One region of the Pseudoalteromonas sp. Cn5-37 genome, then DNA from elsewhere that is predicted to be linked to it. Evidence: predicted binding sites of a transcription regulator. Region 1 holds the regulator's gene; each other region holds the start of a gene.
What was found. The regulator sigma-54, encoded in region 1, starts transcription at its own class of promoters, with help from an activator protein. The targets are predictions, from matches to a motif close to GTTGGCACGNNNNTNGNNT.

Region 1 (7,895 bases):
GCAGTATTTGATCCCGTATTTTATTTCTGCTCACCCAGGAACGAAAGACGAAGACATGGTGAATATGGCGCTATGGTTAAAGGCTCATGACTTTAAGCTTGATCAAGTACAAAACTTTTATCCATCGCCGATGGCCAATGCAACCACAATTTATCACACTGAGATGAACTCGCTGCGCAATATTAAGAACAATACTGAGCAAGTGCCTGTTCCAAAAGGCGCACGCCAGCGTCGCTTACACAAAGCGATTTTACGATACCACGATCCTGCTGGTTGGCCGATGATCCGTGAAGCACTAAGAAAAATGGGCAAAGCAAATTTAATTGGTAAAGGGCCGAATTGTTTGGTTCCTGAAGAAGGTCGAAACGAGAAAACTGCTAAAGGTAAGGGCGGTAAAGGCCGTGCAGCACTGACTCGTCATACCGGTTTTAGCCAGTTTAAAAAGGCCAATACCAAACCTAGAGTAGGTAAAAATAAGCAGCGTGCAAAGTAAAAGATATAAATACGGCCCTTAAAGGGCCGTTTTTATTTATACCAATTCGCTTAATTAAGTATTATTGTGAATTGGTATCAGATCAATAGCCAGGTTGCGGTGCCTAAAAAGGCAAAGATACCAACAATATCAGTGACGGTTGTCAGCACTACACTGCCGGCAAGGGCTGGGTCTATTTTCATTTTCTTAAGAATTAATGGAATACTCGCACCTGCAATACCTGCGGCAACAAGGTTCATAAACATTGCAAAGGCCAGCACTGCGCCGAGCTTAAAGTCCCATTGCCATAGGGCAACCACTCCAGCAATTAATATCGACCAAATAATACCATTCAGTGCGCCAATCGCCAGCTCTTTGAGTAATAAGAAGCGTTGGTTGGTTTGGTTGATATGGCCAACCGCTATACCACGAATAACCAGGGTTAAGGTTTGGCTACCTGCAACGCCACCCATTGAAGGGACGATACCATTGAGTACCGCTAAAATAGGTAAGATTGCTAAGGTGTTTTCGAAAAAGCTTGCCACAATGGCTGCTAGCAATGCGGTTAATAAGTTAACCCCAAGCCAAATAGAGCGACGCTGCGAACTTTTTAGCACTGGCGCAAAGGTATCTTCTTCGTCGTCAAGACCAGCGAGGCTTAGCATGCTGTGCTCTGCATCTTCACGGATTACGTCAACGATATCATCGATGGTAATACGGCCAAGCAAGTGAGCGTTATCATCTACAACAGGAGCTGAAATCCAGTTGTGACGCTCAAATAGCTGCGCCACATCGCTTTCATCCATAGAGATTAGGATTGACTCACAGTCTTCATCCATTAAATCACGAACAACTTTATCAGAAGGACTTGTCAGTAGCGTGGTTAACGAAAGCGCCCCTAAAAAGCAGTTATGTTTATCAACTACATATAAATCATCGGTACCCTCTGGTAACTCACCTCGTAAGCGTAAATAGCGTAAAACTACATCTAGGGTAACATCTGGACGAATGGTTACCGTATCGCTGTTCATCAGGGCTCCGGCTGAGCGCTCTTGATAAGAAAGCGCTTGAGTTGCCCTTTCTCTATCTTGCGAGTCCATCGCGCTAACAACGTCTTGATATACGGTATCAGGAAGACTACGTAAAACCTCACCTAAGTCATCGTCGTCCATATCTTCTGTAGCAGCAGCAATGTGCTCAGGCTCCATCTGGGCAATAATGCCAAGACGTACATCTTCAGAGAGTTCCTCTAGAACATCACCACGGACATCTGGGTCAACCAGCTGCCAAAGCATACGACGAATTTTATGGGGAGAAGACTCAAGTAAAAGGGCTGTATCACAAGGTGCCGTTTTGGCTAACATGCCGCGCACTTGAACAAATTGACCACTATTGAGTGACTTGGTCACTTGTTTGAGTTGTTGTAGTGGGTAATCTTGTTCAAAGGCTTCTGGCATTGGCGTCCTTACAACTGAAAAAAGTTTAAATAGGCTATGCAAATACAGCATAGTTGCTTTGTAGTGTATTTGCAGAGATATCGTCGCACTGCGATAAATTTATTAAGAGTTTTGTAATTTAGAAAAGCGAGCGATATAAAAGTAGGATATTTAAAGGGAATTTTAAATATCCGAAGTAAGTTTACCGTAAACCTTGAAGTCTTAGCAAATGCTATTCTTGCTCGTGAAAGCGTTGCGCAATTAATTCGCCGATTGCCGTTAATGCAGCGTCAGCGTCAGGACCTTCGCATACAACACGAACCTCTTTTCCTTGACTACTTTCAAGGAGCATTAACGCTAACACGCTGTCGCCTTCAGCTTCTTTCTCATCTTGAAAAAGTGTAATTTTGGCATCAAATTGCAGTGCTAGTTGCGCTAAAACAGTCGCAGCGCGAGCATGTAAGCCAAGTTTGTTTTGAATTAAAAAGGTATCTTCAGCGTGCATTGTTGGTGCCTAGTTAGATATCTTGTTCGCGGTGGCGAATTTTTACATTAGCATGAGTTTTAGAAAAGCTTTCACCAATTGTTTGCGCTAAGTAAACAGAACGGTGTTGGCCTCCTGTACAACCAATTGCAATGGTTAGGTAACTGCGGTTATTGCGCTCTAGATGTGGCAACCAAGTCTGTACAAAGGTTTGAATCTGCCAAGTGAACTTTTGCACTATGCTGTGGCTAGCTAAATAATCCCTGACAGGCTGATCGAGGCCGGTTAGTGGCTTTAAATCAGGCTCCCAGTGTGGGTTCGGTAAAAAGCGTGCATCAAAAACGTAGTCAGCTTCTTTTGGAATGCCATGCTTAAAACCAAACGACATAAACGTAATAATCAGTTTTTTATCTTTCTTACCTAAAATCTTTTCACGAATTGATTCTGCTAACTGATGAACACTCAAATCAGTGGTATCAATCATAAAGTCAGCGCGGGTGATCAGCACATCAAGCAGGATTTTTTCTTGTTTAATGGCAAGATCAAGCGGTAAAGAATCAATCGATAATGGATGCAAACGGCGAGTTTCAGAAAAACGCTTGATTAGGGTTTGATCATCACTATCTAGGTAGAATAGTGTTGGGTTAGCAAAACCTGGCAGGTACTCAAGAATATCATTAAACTCTTGCTGCTCTTTCGGTAAGTTACGTACGTCGATACTGACGGCAATTTTGTCATAATTATCAGAAACACTTCGCACGAGCGAAGGCAGTAGGTTGACAGGAATATTATCAACACAGTAGTAGCCTAAGTCTTCAAGAACTCGTAAAGCGACCGATTTCCCCGAGCCTGAGCGACCGCTGATAATTATTAATTCCATTTATGCCTCTGATGCAATTACTTGAAATAGTTGCTGATCGCTTGTAGCACTTCGCAACTGTTTACAAAAATCTTTATCTTTAAGTCTATCAGCAATTGTTGACAAGGTCTTCAAGTGCAACTGGCAATCGCCATCTGGTACGATGAGTGCCACAAAAATATCAACGGGACGATTGTCTATCGCATCAAAATTGATGGGAGATTCACTGACAATAATAAATGCATGAGGTTCATCAGCACCACTCATTCGACCGTGGGGAATAGCTATTCCTCGGCCGATACCTGTACTACCTAACTTTTCCCTGTTCAGAAAAGCATCTAGGATATCTTGTTGAGATAAATGAGGAAACTGCTGGTGAGCTAACTCGCTAATATACTCAAGAATTCTTTTTTTGCTATTAAAAAGGACCGCAGCTTTGCTGCAGTCCTGATTAGTAAGTGAACTAAGTTTCATAATTTAATGTCGAGCTAATTTCTCTTTATGCTTAATGACTTGGCGATCAAGTTTATCGATCAATGAGTCAATTGCTGCGTACATATCTTGATGTTCTGTAGAAGCGAACAACTCGCCTCCGTTTACATGTAAAGTTGCTTCTGCTTTTTGGCTTAATTTTTCTACATCTAAAATGACATGAACATTATTAATATGATCAAAATGCCTTTCTAGTTTTGCGAACTTAGTGTTTACATAGTCTCTTAATGAATCAGTGACTTCTACGTGACGACCAGTTAAATTTAGTTGCATAAGCATTTTCCTTCTATGTAAAACGTCTAAATCAGACTTTTACGCTGATTAGACGGAGGTATTGCTAGAGACTCACGATATTTTGCAATTGTACGTCTAGCTACTTTAATTCCTTGCTCAGCCAATATATCTGCAATTTTGCTATCACTCAATGGTTTAACCGAGTTTTCTGCAGCAACTAACTTCTTGATTAAAGCGCGAATTGCTGTAGAAGAGCACTCACCACCATTTTCGGTGCTGACATGGCTTGAGAAGAAATATTTCAACTCAAAAATTCCCCTTGGGGTATGCATATATTTTTGTGTTGTAACCCGAGAAATCGTCGATTCATGCATTTCGACCATTTCAGCGACATCGTTTAGCACCATTGGCTTCATTGCTTCTGGGCCATGTTCAAAGAAAGCTTGCTGTTGTTGCACGATACAGTTGGTCACTTTTAGTAAAGTATCGTTACGGCTTTCTAAGCTCTTAATAAACCACTTTGCTTCTTGTAAGTGAGAACGAATAAATTGGCTGTCGCTACTTGATTTAACAGAGCGAGACATCGCTGCATATTGGCTATTCACTCTAATTTTTGGCATACAATCTGGGTTTAACTCGACTACCCAGCGGCCTTTCACTTTTTTCACTGATACATCGGGTATGACGTACTCAGATTCTTCGCGTACTATGCTATCCGCAGGCTTAGGATTTAAGCTGTGAATGAGCGTCATCACTTCTTTAAGCTCGTTTTCTTTAAGCTTAGTCTTTTTCATTAAAGTGCGATAGTCGCGACTTGCTAATAATTCGATATGCTCAGATAAAACCATTTTAGTTTCAGCTAAATATGGCGTATTGGCATCGAATTGACGAAGTTGTATACACAGGCACTCTTGTAAACTTCGGGCGCCGATACCAACTGGATCGAATAACTGTATTCTTTTTAAGACAGCTTCAACTTCATCGAGTTCGATTTCTTCTTCATCATTATTTTGATTAAAGCTTTCGACAATATCTTCGCAGCTAACCGTTAAAATACCTGAGTCATCGATAGCTTCAACGATGGCAACGGCAATCGCTTCATCGGTAGGACTAAATGGTGTGAGCTGTAGTTGCCACATTAAATATTCTTGCAGTGTTTCTGTTGAAGCACCTTGGTAAATAGACTCGTCTTCAGGCATTGGCCCAGACGATGTTGATGGGGCGGCACTCATGTACTCATCCCACGTAACATCCATAGCTAAGTCATCGCTAACCGTATCCTTACTCAGAGCATCACTGCTTTCTTGCTCGAATTCGCTAGGTGCTTCGTCGGCAGACGCGCTGACTTGTACATCGTCAGACTCCGCTTTTTGCTCATTCTTACCGATGCTTTCTTCGTTGTAATCCGCTTCTTCCACTTCAAGCAGAGGATTACTATCAAGCGCTTCTTGAATTTCTTGCTGGAGATCCAATGTACTGAGCTGCAACAAGCGAATGGCTTGTTGCAGTTGTGGAGTCATTGTAAGTTGCTGGCCCATGCGCAGCTGTAATGATTGCCTCATGTATCCCTAACAATCCTTTTTAAGTTATCGGTAACGGTGAGGACACTGTTATCGATTTATTGTCATTGTATAAGTCTAGCAGATGCTCTAGTCGGTGGCGTAATGGTTACAGCCTGAATTGCTCGCCTAGATAAACATCACGTACAGTTTGGTCAGCTAATACGTGCTCAGGTGTCCCTGATGCAATTAGCTCCCCATGAGAAACAATGTAGGCTTTTTCACAAACATCAAGGGTTTCTCGAACATTATGGTCAGTAATAAGTACACCAATACCACGATTTTTTAGGTGCTCAATAATTTTCTTTATATCTAACACCGAAATAGGATCAACACCAGCAAAAGGCTCATCTAAAAGGATAAATTTAGGATTAGCGGCTAATGCACGTGCAATTTCAACGCGGCGTCGTTCACCACCTGACAGTGCCATACCTTGGCTATCGCGAATATGTTGAATGCTAAATTCATCTAATAAGTTGTTAAGCGTCTCTTCGCGCGTTGTTTTGTTAAGATCTTTGCGGGTCTCTAATATGGCCATCAAGTTTTGGTAAACTGTTAATTTTCGAAAAATAGACGACTCTTGTGGTAGATAACCAATACCTAAGCGCGCACGGCTGTGCATTGGCAAAAGCGTGATATCGTTATCATCGATGCTTATTTTTCCTTTGTCGCTTGGTACGAGGCCTACAATCATATAGAAGGTCGTTGTTTTACCTGCACCATTTGGCCCTAACAAGCCAACAATACTGCCCGCTTCAACTTCAAGACCGACATTTTTAACCACTTGGCGGCCTTTGTAGCTTTTAGCTAAAAGCTCTGCTTTTAATGTGCTCATGGTTGGCCTTTATCGTCTTTTTTATTTTCTACAGGCACTAAAATAGTGTGTACACGATCTGTTGAGTTTTCGTCTTTTTCTGCGCTGATCAGCTGTTGAGCCATATCATAGGTAATGCTTTTTGCCGTTACTTTTTGACCCGCTTGAGTGACTTCAGCTTCGCCATTGAGTGTTAAGAAGCGTTTCGCAACATCATAACGAACTTCTTCGGCGCTGGCACTCATCACGGTACCATCAGCTTGCTTTTCTTCGAAGTAAGCTGGTTTGCCTGTAGCGATAATTAATTCGACTGTACCTTCGGTGTCACCGCCATGTGCCTCAAGTCGCTCTGCTGTAATGCGACGATCACCATGCACGATCTCTACGTTACCTTCGAATATGCCAACGCCATCTTTTAGTTTACCGACTTGGCGATCTGAGCTAATGCTAATTTGAGCGCCTGTTTGCTCGGCAGCTGCGCCCGAAAAGGCAATTAATAAGCTTGGGATCAGGAGTAATTTCTTCAGTTTATTGGTCATAGTATATGGTTCGTGTATGGTTAGTTAACTCAACAATTTCGGCTTTTAAATCGGCTTTTAAGCCTTTACCGGTAATTTTTAAATTCGGTCCTGTTAGTGTTACAGGTTGCTTTGAAAACATCGTCATTTTATCAATGTCGACATTAATATTTTCTGCTTTTATGTCTTCGATCATACCGTTATGGGTTAAGTTTTTAGCAACTACATCCCCTTCAAAAATCAGCTGATCATTTTCGTATAAAGTAGCTTCTTTGGCTCTTACTTGCCAAACTTGCTGATCGCTATAAATAGTAAAAATAGGTTGTTCAAAAAAGGTAAACCCTAATTGTTGATACAACTCCATTTTTGCAGCTGCCACTTTATGACTAATTTTACCTTGCTCGTCATAAGCTGTTTGCTTTAGAGCAACGGCAGTGTAATCAGGTGTTGCGATGATCTCGTCTTCACTAGTTATTGTATCAGTTGACTGGTTAAAGTACGGGTACCATAACCACACCATGCAACAGACAAAAACAATACTCAGTAAAATACGGGCTATATTCATGCGCTGGTACCATCGCTAGTTAACGGCTTGCCGTTTTCTAACATCAGTAAATCAGTTAATTCACGCACGGCTCCAAAGCCACCCGGTAATAATGTGGTGTAATGAGCCAGCTTCTTGATAAGCGGGTGTGCATCGTTTACTGCGACAGCAAAGCCAACTTTTTCCATAACTGGTAAGTCTGGACCATCATCACCAATATAGGCAATCTGTTCATCTGTCAGCCCCAGTTTATCCTTTAACTCTTGATAAGCAATCAGCTTATCTTCTTGTCCCTGATAAATGTGCTGAACTGTTAGGCTAGTCATTCGCTGCTGAACTATTTGTGAATGGCGGCCAGTAATCACTGCCACTTCAAAGCCACTATTAATGAGTGCTTTAATACCAAAACCATCTTTAGTATTGAATGCTTTAAGCTCTTCGCCATTATTACCCAAATAAATTCGACCATCAGAAAAAACACCA
Region 2 (7,895 bases), on a different contig from region 1:
TTTGAACGAGCGTGGTATTTTTGCCATGCAAGAAAAGAAGTAACCGTTGATGTTGATAATAATAAAGCCAAGTGACAAAAAAAATCATAAAAACAGTGTTGATTGGCTACTAAAAGAATGTAAAAAAAGGCAGATTGAGCCTAAATTGTATTTAACCACAGGCAAGTTTGAGAATGATTGCGCTGATATTGCGCATTTGGCTAAAAACCAGAGTCAAGTTGTGGTGATTGGTGGTGATGGGACGCTGCATTTAGCTGTTAATGCATTAATGTCGAGTCGCTGTTCTATCGCGTTAATTCCAGCAGGCACAGGAAATGATTTTGCGCGTGGCTTTACGTGTAAAAAACAGGCTTGGTATGAGGCTGTTTTTAATAGCCGTACAGAATTAATCGATGTTGGACAAATCAATCAGCGCTATTTTATTAATGTGGCGGGAATAGGGTTTGACGCTGAAGTCGTGACGCAACTAAATAAAGCCGGAAGTTTCAGCTCGTTTGGCTACACTTGGCAGGGCATCAAACAGCTATTTTCATTTCGGGCACGATCACTTCAGGGTGAGTTTAATGGTAAAGCACTCAACTACAGTAATTTAGCGACGATTTTTGCTAATCATCATTACTTTGGTGGTGGCTTAAAGATTGCCCCTCGGGCAAAGTTAAATGATGGTCTGCTTGATTGCTACTGCATGCCAGCTGGCGGCTTGTTGAAAAACCTGCTCAGCTTTTTGTATTTACTACTCGTAAAGCATCATAGTTTGCACGCGCTGGAATATACCCGGTTAACGACTGCCGAGGTCACCACGAAAGGGCTGGCTATAGAAGCCGATGGTGAGCTCGTTGGTTTTACTCCGGCTAAAGTTAAGATTCACAAACAAGCACTTCGTTTTCATGTGCCATAAAAAAGCGCCGGCAAAATTTGCCAGCGCTTGGTGTTAGAGGCGACATAGTCACTTCTAACTGGGGACGGAGCTTTTTTGCTGCAGATTACGTGCAGCAAAAAATGCTTTAATTTGTCGAGTTGGAGTCAGCACGATAGCATTACCGAATAACACTAGGCTAAAACCCATAAAGGTATTTGCTTGCCATTCAAATCCTTCAAATAAAGTACTTAAGACCACTGCAACCAGTGGGAATAATACGATTACATAGCTTGCTCGCTCAGGGCCGATATTTTTAAGTAGCGCGAAGTAACAAGCAAATGCGATTACGGTACCAAATACTGCTAAATAGAAGAGCGATACCCAATAGCTGGTTGGGGCATTCAATGTCAGCTCAACGTTGCTTACTAAAACATAAGCTGCTAGCCCTAAAGCGCTGTATAACATACCCCAGGCATTGCCTTGAAGTACGCCAATATTACGCTGAGAGTTTCGAACACTGACCATATTCCCCAATGAAGCCACAAAGGTCCCAGACAGCGCAAGTAGTAACCCGACCAACGCACCATTACTCAAGTCGAATTGCTGAATTTGTGGCCAAAACAAGCTGGCAATACCCATTACACCGAGTAAAGCACCAAAGTAAATTCGTTTCGCAATTGGTTTTGCGAAGAACAAGCGGGTGTTAATAATGTTCATTAATAGCAACATCGAAAAGGCAATTGAGGCCATTGCTGAGGTGAGATAGTTCTGCGCCCAATACAGCACTAAATAATTTAAACCAAAGTTAAATAAAGCCAATAATGCAAAAAATCCGTGATCGCGCAGTGAATATTGCATAGGGAGTTTTTTTACCAGCACAAAGGCCCACATTAAAATGGCTGCAATGGCAAAGCGATAAAATAAAGAGACCTCAACAGCAACATCACCCAGTTGAAACTCAATAGCTAGCCAAGTCGATCCCCAGATCAGTACTGTAGCAAGGTAGAGAGCGGCGCTTTTCATAGTTAGTACCCAAAAATTGAAAGTATGTTCATTTTAATCCTCTTCTGTATACTTAACATATACAGAAAACTCGAAATGCAACCTATACAGTTTGGTGGGCTATGTCACAAGTTATCAGTCGTAGTAACAGTGAGTTCTTATATCAACAAGTTATTCAGCTAGTTAGAGATCTTTGCTTGCAAGGTTCGTTATTACCGGGTGAAAAGTTACCTTCGCTCAGAAAAATGGCAGACAAGCTCAACATCAGTATTCCTACTGTAAAGCAAGCGTATCAATTACTTGAAGGGCAAGGGCTGATCGAAGCCAGAGAAAAGTCAGGGTACTTTTTAAAGTCATCACAGTTAAATCAGTCTCGACCAAAGCGAGTTAGGCTCAGTCGAGAGCCTACCACAGTCAATAAGCAAGGCTTGATTGAGCAAGTCTACAGCGCTATCCACAAAGCTAATGTGGTGCCATTTGGTATCGCCAACCCTGTGGCTGCTGCACCGACAGATAAAGCACTGGCACGAACAATGCGCCGAGTCATGACATTAGCTGGCGCATCGGCAATTAATTACGGGCCGATGGATGGCTTTGCACCACTTAAAAAACAACTCATTCATCGCTATTTGGATTTTGGCATTGGGGTTGATAGCGATGAATTAGTGATCACCAATGGTGCTCAAGAGGCACTGGCGATTGCCCTTAAGTGTATCGCTAAACCCGGTGATGTTATTGCTATCGAGTCGCCTTGTTATTTTGGCATTATCGAATTAATTGAAAGCTTAGGCTTAAAGGCTCTGGAAATACCGCTGTGCCCCGATGAAGGAATATGGCTAGATGATTTGGCTCAAGCACTCGATGAGCATGATATAAAAGCCTGTGTGTTTTCAACCTCATTAAATAACCCAGTTGGCAGTTTTATGCCTGATGCCAAGCGTGAGCAATTAGTGGCACTTTTAGAGCAGCGTGACGTGGTGCTTATTGAGGATGATGTCTATGGCGACTTACATTTTACAGCTAAGCGCGCCACGCCTGCACAAGCTTATTCAAAAAAGGGCTTAGTGATCACCTGCGCGTCGTTTTCAAAAACAGCCGCACCTAGTTACCGCATTGGTTGGATCATTGCCGGTAAGTTTGCAGAACAAGCAAGGCGACACAAACGCGCGCTTAGTTGCTCTGCGCCACTTATAAACCAGTGGACCTTGTATGAGTTTATAGCTAGCGGTGAGTACGACCGTAACATTCGTTTGCTTAGACAGCGCTTAAGTACCAATAAAGAACGTATGATTTGGTGCCTGCAGCAATATATGCCAAGTTGTGCGCGTATAAGTAACCCGCAAGGGGGCTGTGTTATCTGGGTTGACCTTGGTAGCCAATATGATGCGGTAAAGTTATTTCATCTGGCACTAGAGGCGGGGATCAGTATTACTCCGGGGTTGATATTCTCAGCGGGTAAAAAGTACCGTAGCTGTTTTCGTTTAAGTTATGGCTTGCCTTGGTCTGAAAACTTAGAGCAGGCGATTAAAACGTTATCGCAATTGACTGTGCTGGCCAAAAAATAAAAAAGCGCAGAGCAGGCTCTGCGCGAAAGGACCAATTGTTTTGGTTCAGGGATGTTAATTAGTCAATTACTCTGCATTCTGTTTGAAAGTAAATAGTTGGTACTCTTTTAGTTGTGGTACTAGTACCACTAATTCTTGTTCTTTATGAGCGATATCTGCAAAGCTGCCGCATAATGCATCTGCACGTTCTTCAAGTTGAGCTGCCTGTGTTTCTACGCGTGCTTCTATTTGTGCGCCCATGTTTTCCATACGTTGCTCAAACTCATCCATGTCGCCACCTGAACCTAAAAGCTCAGAACCTAGCGCAATTAAAATGCTGCCCATCGATTGCATCATGGCTGACTCGACAGCCGATTCGATTTGCTCATCGAATTGGTCTTCAAAGTTTTGGCCAAATTTTTCGAAATTTTGCTGACCCATGGTAAACGCACCTTGCTGATAGAAGGCGTTTTGCACTTCTACACTGATATCGTCCATTAATTCTGAAATGTCGTTTAGGCCATCAATATTGAAAGCATTTGATACTTCTTCAATTGCTACGCCTGCTATTTTTACGCCATCAAGTGCGATATTGGCGACTTCAGGAAGTTGGCTGCGTAAGCTGTCTGAGTAATCTGCAATTGCTTGCTGTTGTGAAGCATCAAGCGATACGCCTTGACCATCGATATATAAAGTGTGCTGATCGATGATTTTCATAGTGCGATTATCGGCTGTGTAGACTTCTAACTCGCTTGGTGTGATGCGTACATCATTTATAAATTCAACATCACACTGCTCACCGCTGAATGAAATATTTGTATCATTATCGTTATGAGCCATTGCGCTGGTAGCGATAAATAAAGAACTTACTAACAATAACTTTTTCATTTTTTTCTTTCCTGTTTGAAATGACACAAATACATAATCAAATTGAATGCCATAATTTATAAGTTCAATTAATTCAATGGTTTGATGTGTTTTTATGATTTTTTGAAAATTGCGGTCAATAATTTTTTAACCACTTTTTAGTCAAATTAACTAAAAAACACACATGCATAAATGACTCTTATCGAAACGATAAAAAACTCTCACTTTTCAGAAATCAAATTTAGCGCTATTTATTCACAATATTGACATATGACCTATTTAGCATGGGTGTATGGCTTTATTTTGGTGGTTTTTTAGATACTAAATTACTACTGAGCTTTTTAATCTTTGCCAATTCATCGAGCAAATTTTAATCTCAAGAATTGGTCTCAAACACTTTATGGAGTGGGTTGTGGGTAAGACATTTAGTTATGACGCGCTAGATGACGATTTTGTTGAAGACGAGTACGAAATGGTCGGGCGTAATCAACACGACAAGAAAAAGCAACGCGTAAAGAAGAAGTTGGAAGACTATCTTGAACAAAAACGCTTGCGCAGAAACTTAGGCGATGACGACTTTGACGAGTACTTGAACGACTAAGCATAAATTTAGATAAAGAGGCAATTTGCCTCTTTATTGCTTTTAGACTTTGTTATTTGCCCAGTGCAGCTGCGATGTCTGACTCTAGCTGTTCAGGTTTTGTCAGTGGCGCATATCGCTTAATGGCCTTGCCATCTTTACCAATTAAAAATTTGGTGAAGTTCCATTTTATTTTGCGGGTGATAAACCCCGGTAATTCTGATTTTAGGTATCTAAAAACAGGGTGAGCATGTTCGCCATTCACATCGACTTTGCTCATCATTAAAAAGCTAACGCCATAGTTAATAAGGCAGCCTTCTTTAATTTCTTTTGCATCACCTGGTTCTTGTTTGCCAAACTGGTTACATGGAAAACCAATTATTACTAAGCCTTGCTCATGATACTTTTCATGCAGTGCTTGTAAGCCTTCATATTGTGGAGTGAAACCGCATTTACTTGCGGTATTTACAACAAGCACAACCTTGTTTTCAAAATCAGAAAAGTCAACGGTTTGGCCTTGTAGGCTGGTGGCAGAAAGTTGGTGAAATTCGCTCATAATGATAACTTTTTATTATTGTTGCATTGATTCTAACTTGCTTGGCATTTTTCTAAAAGGGTAAATTTTAATCAGCGGTTTTTCTTACTTGGCGTTAAGCATCGCAGCTAACTTAAAATTATAAACAATCCCATCCCTGCCAGTGTTGTGTAGTATATGTTATGTGTTTTATAGGCCACGATAACAGACACAACAGCAGCGCTTAGATAGGGATTTTGCCAATCTAGATTTATCCCTTCGTCATTAATAAATACAATGGGCACCCAAATTGCGGTGAGTACTGCTGGGGCGCTAAAACTTAAGAATTGCTGCATTTTTGGGCCGACTTTAAACGGTAATGCACGGTGCAAAAATAAGTAACGTGTGAAGAAGGTGATACACGCCATTAATAAAATGGTGGTCATCATTGTGTATGCTCCTCTTTTGCTTGCCAGCGACTAATTAGATAACCCACTGTCATAGCGATAAGGGCCGCAGTGACAAGCCAAAGTTGAAAGCCCTGATTTTTTAATAGCGTTGCAACAACGCCAGCGGTGATCACTGTAGCCAGTGTTGCAAGGTTCTTTACTCCCGGAATAACTAAAGCAATAAACGTGGCTGCGATGGCGAAATCAAGCCCTAGGTGTGTTAAATCGGGAAGGAGGCTTCCTGCGACAATACCTAGTAAGGTCCAGATATTCCAGGCAATATAAAAACTAAACCCGGCACTGAGTGCATAAATAAGGCGTACTTTCGTTCGGTACGCTTTGCGATGGTGCGAAAAAGCAAATAATTCATCGGTTAGTACAAAACTCACTGACAGTCGCCAACGAAAGGGTTGATCTATGACTTTATGGCGAATAGCTAAACCATACAAAAAGTGCCGAGAGCTAATAATGAGTGTGGTAAATAAAATAGTTAAAAGCGGCGTATTGCCGGCCATTAATTCAATCGCAACGAGCTGTGCTGAGCCTGCAAATACCAATAACGACATAGCTTGTGTTTCTAGGGCACTGAAGCCATTTTGAACTGCTAACGAGCCACATAAAATTCCCCAAGGTAACACCGCAAGGCATAAGGGGAGCATGTCGAAAAACCCTTTTAGTAAGGCTCTTATTGTTGATTTATGCATCTTATCGCTCATGTTTGTAGTTATGGCTCAGATCAAAACAGCTGAAATAGAGGTGTGTCAAAATAACTGAAGTTTGCAATAATGTATAGCCGAGCCTGTTGCTGAAATCATTAGCATCTTTTAAAGGGAAAGTTACAATGTCAAAAGTTAAAGTATGGGATGGCTTTATAAGAAGCTTCCATTGGTTATTAGTTGCCGCCATCGCAACACTCTATTTTAGTGCTGAAGAAGGTATGTTGGAGCTGCATTTTACTGCAGGCTACTTCACTCTAGCGCTTATTATTACACGTCTTGTTTGGGGTCTAATTGGTAGTAAAACGGCAAAGCTGTCTGCGCTTATTCATTCACCTGTTGCTGCAATTAAGTCATTTACAAGCAATGAACATAAGGCGGGTCACGGCGCGGCGGGTAGTTATATGGTGATAGCCTTTTTTGCGCTACTCATCGTACAGTTAACCTCTGGCTTAATGACCAGTGACGATATTTTAACGGATGGCCCGCTGGTGGCGCATGTATCCTCAGATACCGTAGAGTTTGCGGGTTGGCTCCATCATTTAAACTTTGATATTTTGTTGTATGCCATTGTGTTGCATGTATTAGCGATTGTGATTTACCGCATTAAGGGTAAGAACTTAGTGAAGCCTATGCTAACGGGCAATAGTGAGCAAGTTGCGGTTACTGAGCCTGTTACTAAATCACCGTTGATAGCTTTTGTTATTTTTGCAGTGTGCTTAGTGGTGCTATTTACGACTTGGGGTGCAGAGCCGCTCAGCTATTTGCTTGGCTAGGTAATCTAATACCAATCCGCAATAATACTTAATCATTTTGAGGGATAAAACCTGTCGCTACCTGCGTTAAAAATTTCTGATTTAGAACAAACTAAATAACGAAATTTTTGCCTTGCTATCAACGAGGTTCTATTGCCTCAAAATAGACCACTTAATTAAGCGAATTGGTATAAGACATTAAAAAAGGCGCTAATAAGCGCCTTTTTAGTTTAAGTTTTTAACTAGTCTTTGAAAGACTTATGGCAATCTTTACAGCCTTTAGCCCAAGCGCCAAATGCTTTACCAATTACTTTTTTATCGCCACTTTGCGCTGCAATTGCTAGCTCATCAGCATATTGTTGGAAAGCAACTGCTTTTTTCATAAAGGTTTCGTTGTCGCTCCATACAGCTGCAAGCGCAGATGTATCACCTTTATCAGAACCCGCTACGAAAGCTTCCCAAGGCATTTTAGATAATGCCGCTGCATTGTTAGCACGCTTTTGAAAACGTTCTGCATCAAAAGGTACTTTCCCTTTTAGCATATCGCCCATGTCACCAATTTGTACGCGGATCATTGAAAATGCTGCCTGACGATACTCGATTGCATCA
Region 3 (7,895 bases), on a different contig from region 1:
CAAGCGGGTACATCAATCTTGTCGCAAGCGAACCAGTTACCACAAGCAGCGCTTAGCTTAATTGGTTAATAGTGTGATTAGTACAACAACTAATGGTTAAGTCAGCATTAGTTAACTAAAATAAAAAGGAGATAGGCTTACGCTAATCTCCTTTTGTTGCATTAGCTATAGGGTAAAATGTTAAGGAGGCGTTATGAGTGCAATAACCCAAAACCCTGATTTTGCAGTGGCTCCACAAAAAGCGGATGACAAGCTAGCTGCGAGCCCGCAACTGACAGCAACGGCGATTGATGAATCAAATAAAACGGACAGTAGACTTCAACAACAAACACAGCAAAATTATCAACAAGCGCAGCGTAAATTGGACGAAAGCGCTGATAAAGACGAGCTAGGCCGTGAGCAGCTTGAGAAAATGGCGCAACAATTGCAAGATTTCATGGGCGAAATGAATCGTAGTTTGCAGTTTCAAGTAGATGAAGATTCAGGCCGTGATGTTATTAAAGTGGTTGATAAAAACAGTGGTGAGCTAATAAAGCAATACCCATCTGAAGAAGTGTTAAGCTTAGTGGCTAAGCTTTCTGAAACTGCGGGTTTTTTAATTGATCAAACTGTTTAAAGTTTTTTGTTAAGTTAAATGTGTAATGTGAGGAAGTGTTATGGCTATTTCATTTAATGGTTTAGGTTCAGGTTTAGCAGTATCAGATATTGTTGATGCGTTAGTTAGCGCTGAAAGTACCCCTTTTACTTCACGTTTAAACAACAAAGAAGCCACGTTAACTACAGATATTTCAGCTGCAGGTGCACTAAAATCAGCGCTTGAAAAACTGCAAACCTCGATGGAGGCACTAGGCGAAGTTGATAACTACCAAAAACGTAGTATTTCTGGTAGTGATGATTTTGTAACACTAAGCTCAGATAAAGAGGCTCAGCCTGGTGGTTATAATGTAAAAGTAAACAATCTTGCGACTGAACATAAATTGATGTCAAGTGCATTTGCAGAAGATGCCGCAGTTGGTGAAGGGACGTTAACTATAGCGTCAGGTGAGAATAGTTTTGATATTGATGTGTCAGATACTGCAACTTTGTCTGAAATTCGTGATGCGATTAATGACAGTAAAGATAACGACAGTGTAACAGCAACGATTATTACCGACGATAATGGCCAGCATTTAGTTTTATCCGCAAAAAATAGTGGTGTTGAAAACGCAATAAAAGTTACAGCAACTGATGCTGATGGCGATAATACTGACGCGGCAGGTTTATCGGCTCTAGCCTATGACACAGATGCAGGGGTGACAAACATTAGTGAAGTAATTGCTGCAATAGACGCTTCAATTACCATAGATGGTAATTTAACAGTTACTAGCAGTGATAACGAGTTTGCAAATGTTATTGACGGTGTAACGATTACCGCCAAAAAAGCACATGGCACTGATGACGATGATAGCACGTTAAAAATTACTGAAAATAACAATAATATTAAAGCAGGCTTAAACAGTTTTATTGAAAGTTATAACGAATTACTTGAGCTTAGTAATAATTTAGGTAAATCAGGTGAAGACGGCGCTGGTGTGATGGCTGGTGATTCTATGCTTCGTGGGGTAATGTCAAAACTCCGTCAGCAATTAACCAGTGAAGTAACCCTGAGTGATGGCAGTAGTTTGTCGTTATCAAAACTCGGGGTTGAAGCAGACCGTTACGGTAAATTAAGCCTAGACACAGAACGCCTAAACGAGCAAGTCGAAGCAGATGTAGACCTAGTGCAGGAGTTCTTTATAGGTGAAAATGAAGACGAGGGCGGTTTTGCACAGTCTTTTGATGAGCTAATGAGCTTTTATACAGACTCAGATGGTATTGTTCAAAACAGAATTGACAGTAAACAAACCCAGTTAGATGGCTTAGATGATGAGCGAATTGATTTTGCAAGAAAAATGGAGTCGTTAGAGTCTCGTTTATACGCACAGTACAATAGCATGGATTTACTTGTAGCCCAGATGAACTCAACCAGTAGCTATGTGCAAGCGCAGCTTGATAATATGCCAGGGGTTGTTAAGCAAAGTAAATAATTGATTAGTCTATTTTCTTATCGGTATTTAGGCGCCAACTCTTTTGGCGCTTTTTTGCTTTTGGTTCATAAACGATCTATTTAGTAAATATTTTACTTTGTTTGAATAGAAGTACAAAAACCAATTCACTATCTACAACCGCGACTTTATTTTTCACAATTGATATAGCGCTAATAACGCGTTTATATAACTGAGTATGTCAAAAGCAACTAAACGAAAATTAGCGTTTAGTTGCTTTATATTTAGAAATAGCTTTTTGTGATTTACGCTGGTTGATTAACTCGGCCTGAGTTTTATCTCTCGCGTTTTTAAGTCTAGCTGTAGCGGCTAAAATTTTAGCTTGTATAGCTAATAACTCTTTTTCTTGAGGTGGTGTTTCACTCTCACACCAATGTTTTAACTCTTGGTCAATAGCTATTAACGTTTGGCTTGCCAGCTCAATATCTGTTTTATCTATGTGCTCTGATAATGCAATGAGTAATTCATTCAGAGCGTTATAATTCGGCATTATTGCTCAGCTTTAGGTATGCGCTCTTCGAGCGGAATAGAATCCCACCCTTCTTTTATTTCTTTAACGATACGGATAACATCATCTACTGCTGCAATGTCGTTGTTTACATTTGCTTCAGTTAACCTGCGTTGGCAAAAGTCGTACAGCGATAGTAGGTTGCTAGAGATATCCCCGCCATGCTCAAAATTGAGTGCATCTTGTAGAGCACCGAATAATAAAATGCAGGTAGAAATATTTTCACCTTTTTTTTCAAATTCTTTACGCTCAATAAAGCCTTTAGTTGCTGCTAAGCGTCCGATAATATTGCTGAAAATCAAATTGATCTGCTCATAAGGAGACATTTCATTAATGTTGCTAACGCTAACTTGACTGTACTTTTTTATCGATATATGTGCCATGAGAAAATCCTATATTAAAAACACCGATTCATAAAAATAGATAAGCAATATTAATGCCATTGATGTTATCTTTCTTTGAGCATTTCTATAGAGATTATAGCAACGAGTATAGAATATTTTAAAATTCAAACAGGCTAAATTTGTAAGTTAATTCTTTAGTATTAAATTTTAGTGCTAAGTGACTATTTTTTGGCGTTGATGTCAATAAATTGCCGCTTAGCGCTTGCATCCCTCCTAAACTCGCTTACAATTTAGAAATTAACTAACCTCGTGGTAACTGTGGTTCGCCAATAATGATCTTAATTTTAGACAATAATAATAATCGTGCGATAGGTTTACATGCAGCACTTACCTTCATTGGTGAAACTGCACAATTAGTTGATGAGACTTCATTACAGTCTTTTTGTGAAAAACATCAACAGCAAGAATGCATGGTCATTCTTGGTGCTTTACAGCAGCTAAATCACGAGGCTGTGATCAAACAGTTTCCTGCCATTCCGTTTTTATTAATTGGTGAAACACTCAAACCGCTGCTAAGCATTGCTAATGTAGTTGGTTTAATTTGTGAACCGTTTAACCATGACGTAACTACTCAGCTATTACATGATTGTCAGCAATATCAGCGCATGCTACCGGGTGACCATAAACAAGCTAAATCTAACAAATCATTTGATGGTTTAGTCGGTGAAACCGAAGCTGTAAAAGATGTGCGCTTTTTAATTGAGCAAGTAGCAAAAACCGATGCCAATGTGCTGATCTTAGGTGAGTCAGGCACAGGTAAAGAAGTTGTTGCACGTAACGTTCATTTACTCTCTAAACGCAATACAGGGCCATTTGTGCCGGTAAACTGTGGTGCTATTCCTGGTGAACTACTTGAAAGTGAGCTATTTGGCCATGAAAAGGGGGCCTTTACGGGTGCTATTTCTGCACGCAAAGGGCGCTTTGAATTAGCGCAAGGCGGCACGCTGTTTCTAGATGAAATAGGTGATATGCCTTTGCAAATGCAGGTTAAACTACTACGTGTGTTGCAAGAGCGTAGCTATGAGCGAGTAGGGGGTACTAAGCCTATTCAAGCTGATGTACGCATTATTGCAGCGACTCACCGTAACCTTGAAGAGATGATTGAAAAGGGCGACTTCCGTGAAGACCTTTTTTATCGCTTAAACGTGTTTCCAATTGAAAATCCTTCGCTTAGTGAGCGTGCTGACGACATTCCTTTGCTGTTAAAAGAGTTAATGCGTCGTGTTAATGAGCAAAGTGGCACAACGGCCAAATTCACTGAGCGTGCGATTCAAAGCTTAAAAGAACATGCGTGGCCGGGGAATATTCGTGAACTTGCTAACTTAGTTGAGCGCATGGTGATCATGTTCCCTGATAAAGTAGTTGATGTGCCAGACCTACCAGCTAAATATCGTTATATCGAAGTTGAGGCCTATGAGCCTGAGTACCCTGAAGAGTTGATGGAGCGAGATGCTTTCAACGATATTTTCAGTACCGGCTTTAGTGATTACGATGATGAAGAACCTGAAGTACCAGCAACAACGGCTGACTCAGGTTTATTACCAGATGAAGGAATTGAGCTCAAAGAGTATCTTGCTGAGCTAGAAATTAGCTTAATCAGCCAAGCATTAGAGCGCTATGATTACGTTGTTGCACGTGCAGCAGAAATTTTAGGTGTTAGGCGCACCACACTGGTCGAAAAAATGAAGAAATACAACCTAACGCGTGACTAATAGTTAAGAGCAGGTTTTAGGCAAAAATTAACTAAGTACTATGGTTATTACGCCTATAGAATGGGCTGTGTCTTTATTTATAGGCGCTAAACTTACGAGCGCGCTCACCGTCTTTCATTCGGGGTCTGCTGTGGTAATAAATCACTAAAAGCTTTTTGCACAAAGAGAAAATAATGAGGAACAAATGAGAAACCAAGCCCTTTCTCTTAATATTTAAAGCGCAATATTCCTTTAACCTATTTGTGAATCAGGCTCTTAATACTTTTACCACCAAGGTAATCGAGGTGCTGCGCGCTACACCTAGTAGCCTAGAGCCTAAAATTTAACATCTTTATTTTTACCTCATAAGCGCAGCGTCTCTTAGCCTCTTTGTGAATAAGTTACTTAATTAGCTTTTTACCACCGGAGGCTGCTTGCAGCACCGAGAAGATAGAAGCCAAGCTTAGCCCATATCACCTAATAACTATCAATAATCTCTTGTTTTCTAAAACAATCATTACTGTGGTCGTTAACCATGCCACAGGCTTGCATATGCGCATACACAGTGGTTGGCCCTAAAAACTTAAAGCCGCGCTTTTTTAAATCTTTGGCGAATGCTGTAGAGGCTTCAGTAATAGCCGGGTAATCCTCTAATTTATCAAGATCGTTTACCAATGGTTTGCCACCAACAAACTGCCATTGGTAATTTGAGAAACTGCCAAACTCTTTTTGAATCTCAATAAAACGTTGCGCGTTATTGATAGTGGCGGCGATTTTAGCGCGATTACGAATAATACCTTCAAACTGCATTAATCGTTCGACGTCGTCTTCGGTCATTTTGGCAACGTCTTCAACAACAAAGTTTTTGAAAGCACTGCGATAGCCATTACGCTTTTTGAGTATGGTATACCAACTCAGTCCCGCTTGTGCTGACTCTAAGGTTATAAACTCAAATAAGCGGTGATCATCATATAATGGCACCCCCCATTCTTGGTCGTGATAGGCCACATAATCTTCTTTGCTGGTATCGAGCCATGGGCAACGACACTGGTGTTCTTTTTGCATTATTCCCTCGCGATTGTCATTTTTTTGTCAGTGTTTTTTTGTCTTTAATTTATTGAAATAAAACAAAAATAAATTTGGTACGGATTGTGCATTTAGCTAGGTAGACACGATTTTTTGAGTATCGATTATGGCCTTAGCAAATGTCCTAAAACCACAATTTATCACAGCCAAACAATATAACCCATGCTTACAGCAAGAAGAGTATGTGGGTGAATTGAGTGAGCTGCGCCAACAAGCCAGTTGGTTAGGCCACTTGGTTGATACCATGCCTGCGGGTGTAGTGGTTTTAGATGGCCGAGGCATGATCGCAAAAGCCAATCAAATTGCTATTGATATGCTAGGTGAGCCGCTTGAAGGTGAAAAATGGTTTAGCGTTATTCAGCGCTCATTTCGACCACAGCAAGACGATGGACATGAAGTATCACTTAAGGATGGCCGTTTAATTAAGCTTGATATTACTGCGCTTGCTCCAGAGCCAGGACAATTAATTTTAATGACAGATTTAACTGAAACCAGACGCTTACAAAAGCGAGTTGCACATATGCAGCGCTTAAGTGCGCTTGGCAAAATGGTTGCTTCGCTTGCTCATCAGGTCAGAACACCGTTATCAGCGGCCATGCTTTATGCTGCAAATTTAGGCTCAAAGCGATTGCCAGAAAGCTCGCGTGGTAACTTTCATACGAAGCTAATGTCGCGTTTAAAAGATTTAGAAACCCAAGTGAACGATATGCTGTTATTTGCCAAAAGTGGTGAGCAACAAGTGGTCGAAAGCGTTTCAATGCAACAGTTACTTAATGAAGTAAAAGCCGGTGCTGATGCCATGGTTGCACAAAATAACAGTGAACTTAGCGTGAACTTGCCTGAGCCAGATATTGAAATTATGGGTAATAAAACGGCTCTGGCGAGTGCTATTCAAAACCTGATCCACAACAGTATTCAAATTATTGGTTCTGAGGCTGTGGTAACCCTGAGTGCCGAACGTGACGAAACTAGCGAAAACTGTGTTCGTATCAGTGTCAGTGATAATGGCCCGGGTGTTGATTTACGCCATGCCAACAAATTATTCGAACCTTTTTACACTACCAAAAGCCAGGGCACGGGGCTAGGACTTGCAGTTGTAAGTTCAGTCGCCAATGCGCACCAAGGACGGGTTGAAGTGACTAATAATGCTCATGGGGGAGCATGTTTTAGTTTGATCTTGCCAATTAGTGCAGAACCAATCTCAGCGGAGGCAAAATGAATACTAACTCTATCTTAGTCGTTGAAGACGACGCAGGTTTACGAGAAGCGCTAATCGATACCCTTGAAATGTCGGGTATTGATTGCGTTGCTGCAGATAGCGCTGAACAAGCGGTGATCTTGCTCAAGCAAAATAGCTATTCATTGGTTGTTAGTGATGTGCAAATGGGCGCTATGAGTGGCCTTGACCTATTACGTAGCATTAAACTTAACTATCCTGAGCTGCCGGTCTTAATGATGACAGCCTATGCCACTATTGATGATGCTGTAGAAGCAATGCGTTTAGGCGCGATTGATTACATGGCAAAACCGTTTGCACCAGAAGTGCTTCTTAATATGGTGAGTCGTTATTTGCCTGAAAAAGAAAAAGAAACCGATGGCCCAATTGTTGCCGATCCATCGAGTATTAAGCTATTAGAACTCGCGAGCAAAGTTGCCCGTTCAGATGCCAGTGTCATGGTACTCGGCCCAAGTGGCTCGGGTAAAGAAGTGTTGGCTCGTTTTATCCACGATAAATCAAATCGTAGCGATGCTCCCTTTGTGGCTATTAACTGCGCTGCTATTCCTGAAAACATGCTTGAAGCAACCTTATTCGGCTACGAAAAAGGGGCGTTTACCGGCGCGATTCAAGCTTGCCCGGGTAAATTTGAGCAAGCTCAAGGTGGTACCATCTTACTAGATGAAATCACTGAGATGGATTTAGGCTTACAAGCTAAATTACTGCGTGTACTTCAAGAGCGCGAAGTAGAGCGTTTAGGTGGCCGTAAAACCATAGAGCTTGATGTACGCGTACTGGCTACAAGTAACCGCGACTTAAAAGAAGCAGTGAGCGAGAATCTATTTAGAGAAGATTTATATTATCGCTTAAATGTATTCCCGCTAATGTGGAAACCATTAGCCGAGC

Region 2: L1266_RS14310 (YggN family protein) is a predicted target of sigma-54. The motif match lies at 4,329-4,347, and genes of this name have one in related genera.
Region 3: fliS (flagellar export chaperone FliS) is a predicted target of sigma-54. The motif match lies at 3,018-3,036, and genes of this name have one in related genera.

Annotation. Positions count from the first base shown of each region.
Region 1 is NZ_JAKGBA010000023.1:29,142-37,036, reverse strand. Features, by position in the region: gene L1266_RS17925 (YgiQ family radical SAM protein) at 1-493, shown strand, start outside; gene mgtE (magnesium transporter) at 571-1,929, opposite strand; gene L1266_RS17915 (HPr family phosphocarrier protein) at 2,141-2,413, opposite strand; gene rapZ (RNase adapter RapZ) at 2,427-3,272, opposite strand; gene ptsN (PTS IIA-like nitrogen regulatory protein PtsN) at 3,273-3,725, opposite strand; gene hpf (ribosome hibernation promoting factor) at 3,729-4,016, opposite strand; gene L1266_RS17895 (RNA polymerase factor sigma-54) at 4,043-5,539, opposite strand; gene lptB (LPS export ABC transporter ATP-binding protein) at 5,646-6,371, opposite strand; gene lptA (lipopolysaccharide transport periplasmic protein LptA) at 6,368-6,889, opposite strand; gene lptC (LPS export ABC transporter periplasmic protein LptC) at 6,879-7,433, opposite strand; gene kdsC (3-deoxy-manno-octulosonate-8-phosphatase KdsC) at 7,430-7,895, opposite strand, start outside.
Region 2 is NZ_JAKGBA010000012.1:64,582-72,476, reverse strand. Features, by position in the region: gene L1266_RS14325 (diacylglycerol/lipid kinase family protein) at 50-898, shown strand; gene L1266_RS14320 (DMT family transporter) at 953-1,882, opposite strand; gene L1266_RS14315 (aminotransferase-like domain-containing protein) at 1,984-3,426, shown strand; gene L1266_RS14310 (YggN family protein) at 3,493-4,293, opposite strand; gene L1266_RS14305 (PA3496 family putative envelope integrity protein) at 4,685-4,873, shown strand; gene L1266_RS14300 (glutathione peroxidase) at 4,926-5,408, opposite strand; gene L1266_RS14295 (AzlD domain-containing protein) at 5,516-5,815, opposite strand; gene L1266_RS14290 (AzlC family ABC transporter permease) at 5,812-6,519, opposite strand; gene L1266_RS14285 (cytochrome b/b6 domain-containing protein) at 6,657-7,307, shown strand; gene L1266_RS14280 (c-type cytochrome) at 7,529-7,895, opposite strand, start outside.
Region 3 is NZ_JAKGBA010000007.1:139,805-147,699, reverse strand. Features, by position in the region: gene L1266_RS11415 (flagellin) at 1-69, shown strand, start outside; gene L1266_RS11410 (flagellar protein FlaG) at 194-616, shown strand; gene fliD (flagellar filament capping protein FliD) at 657-2,066, shown strand; gene L1266_RS11400 (hypothetical protein) at 2,287-2,574, opposite strand; gene fliS (flagellar export chaperone FliS) at 2,574-2,975, opposite strand; gene L1266_RS11390 (sigma-54 dependent transcriptional regulator) at 3,269-4,708, shown strand; gene L1266_RS11385 (DNA-3-methyladenine glycosylase I) at 5,165-5,752, opposite strand; gene L1266_RS11380 (sensor histidine kinase) at 5,880-6,992, shown strand; gene L1266_RS11375 (sigma-54-dependent transcriptional regulator) at 6,989-7,895, shown strand, end outside.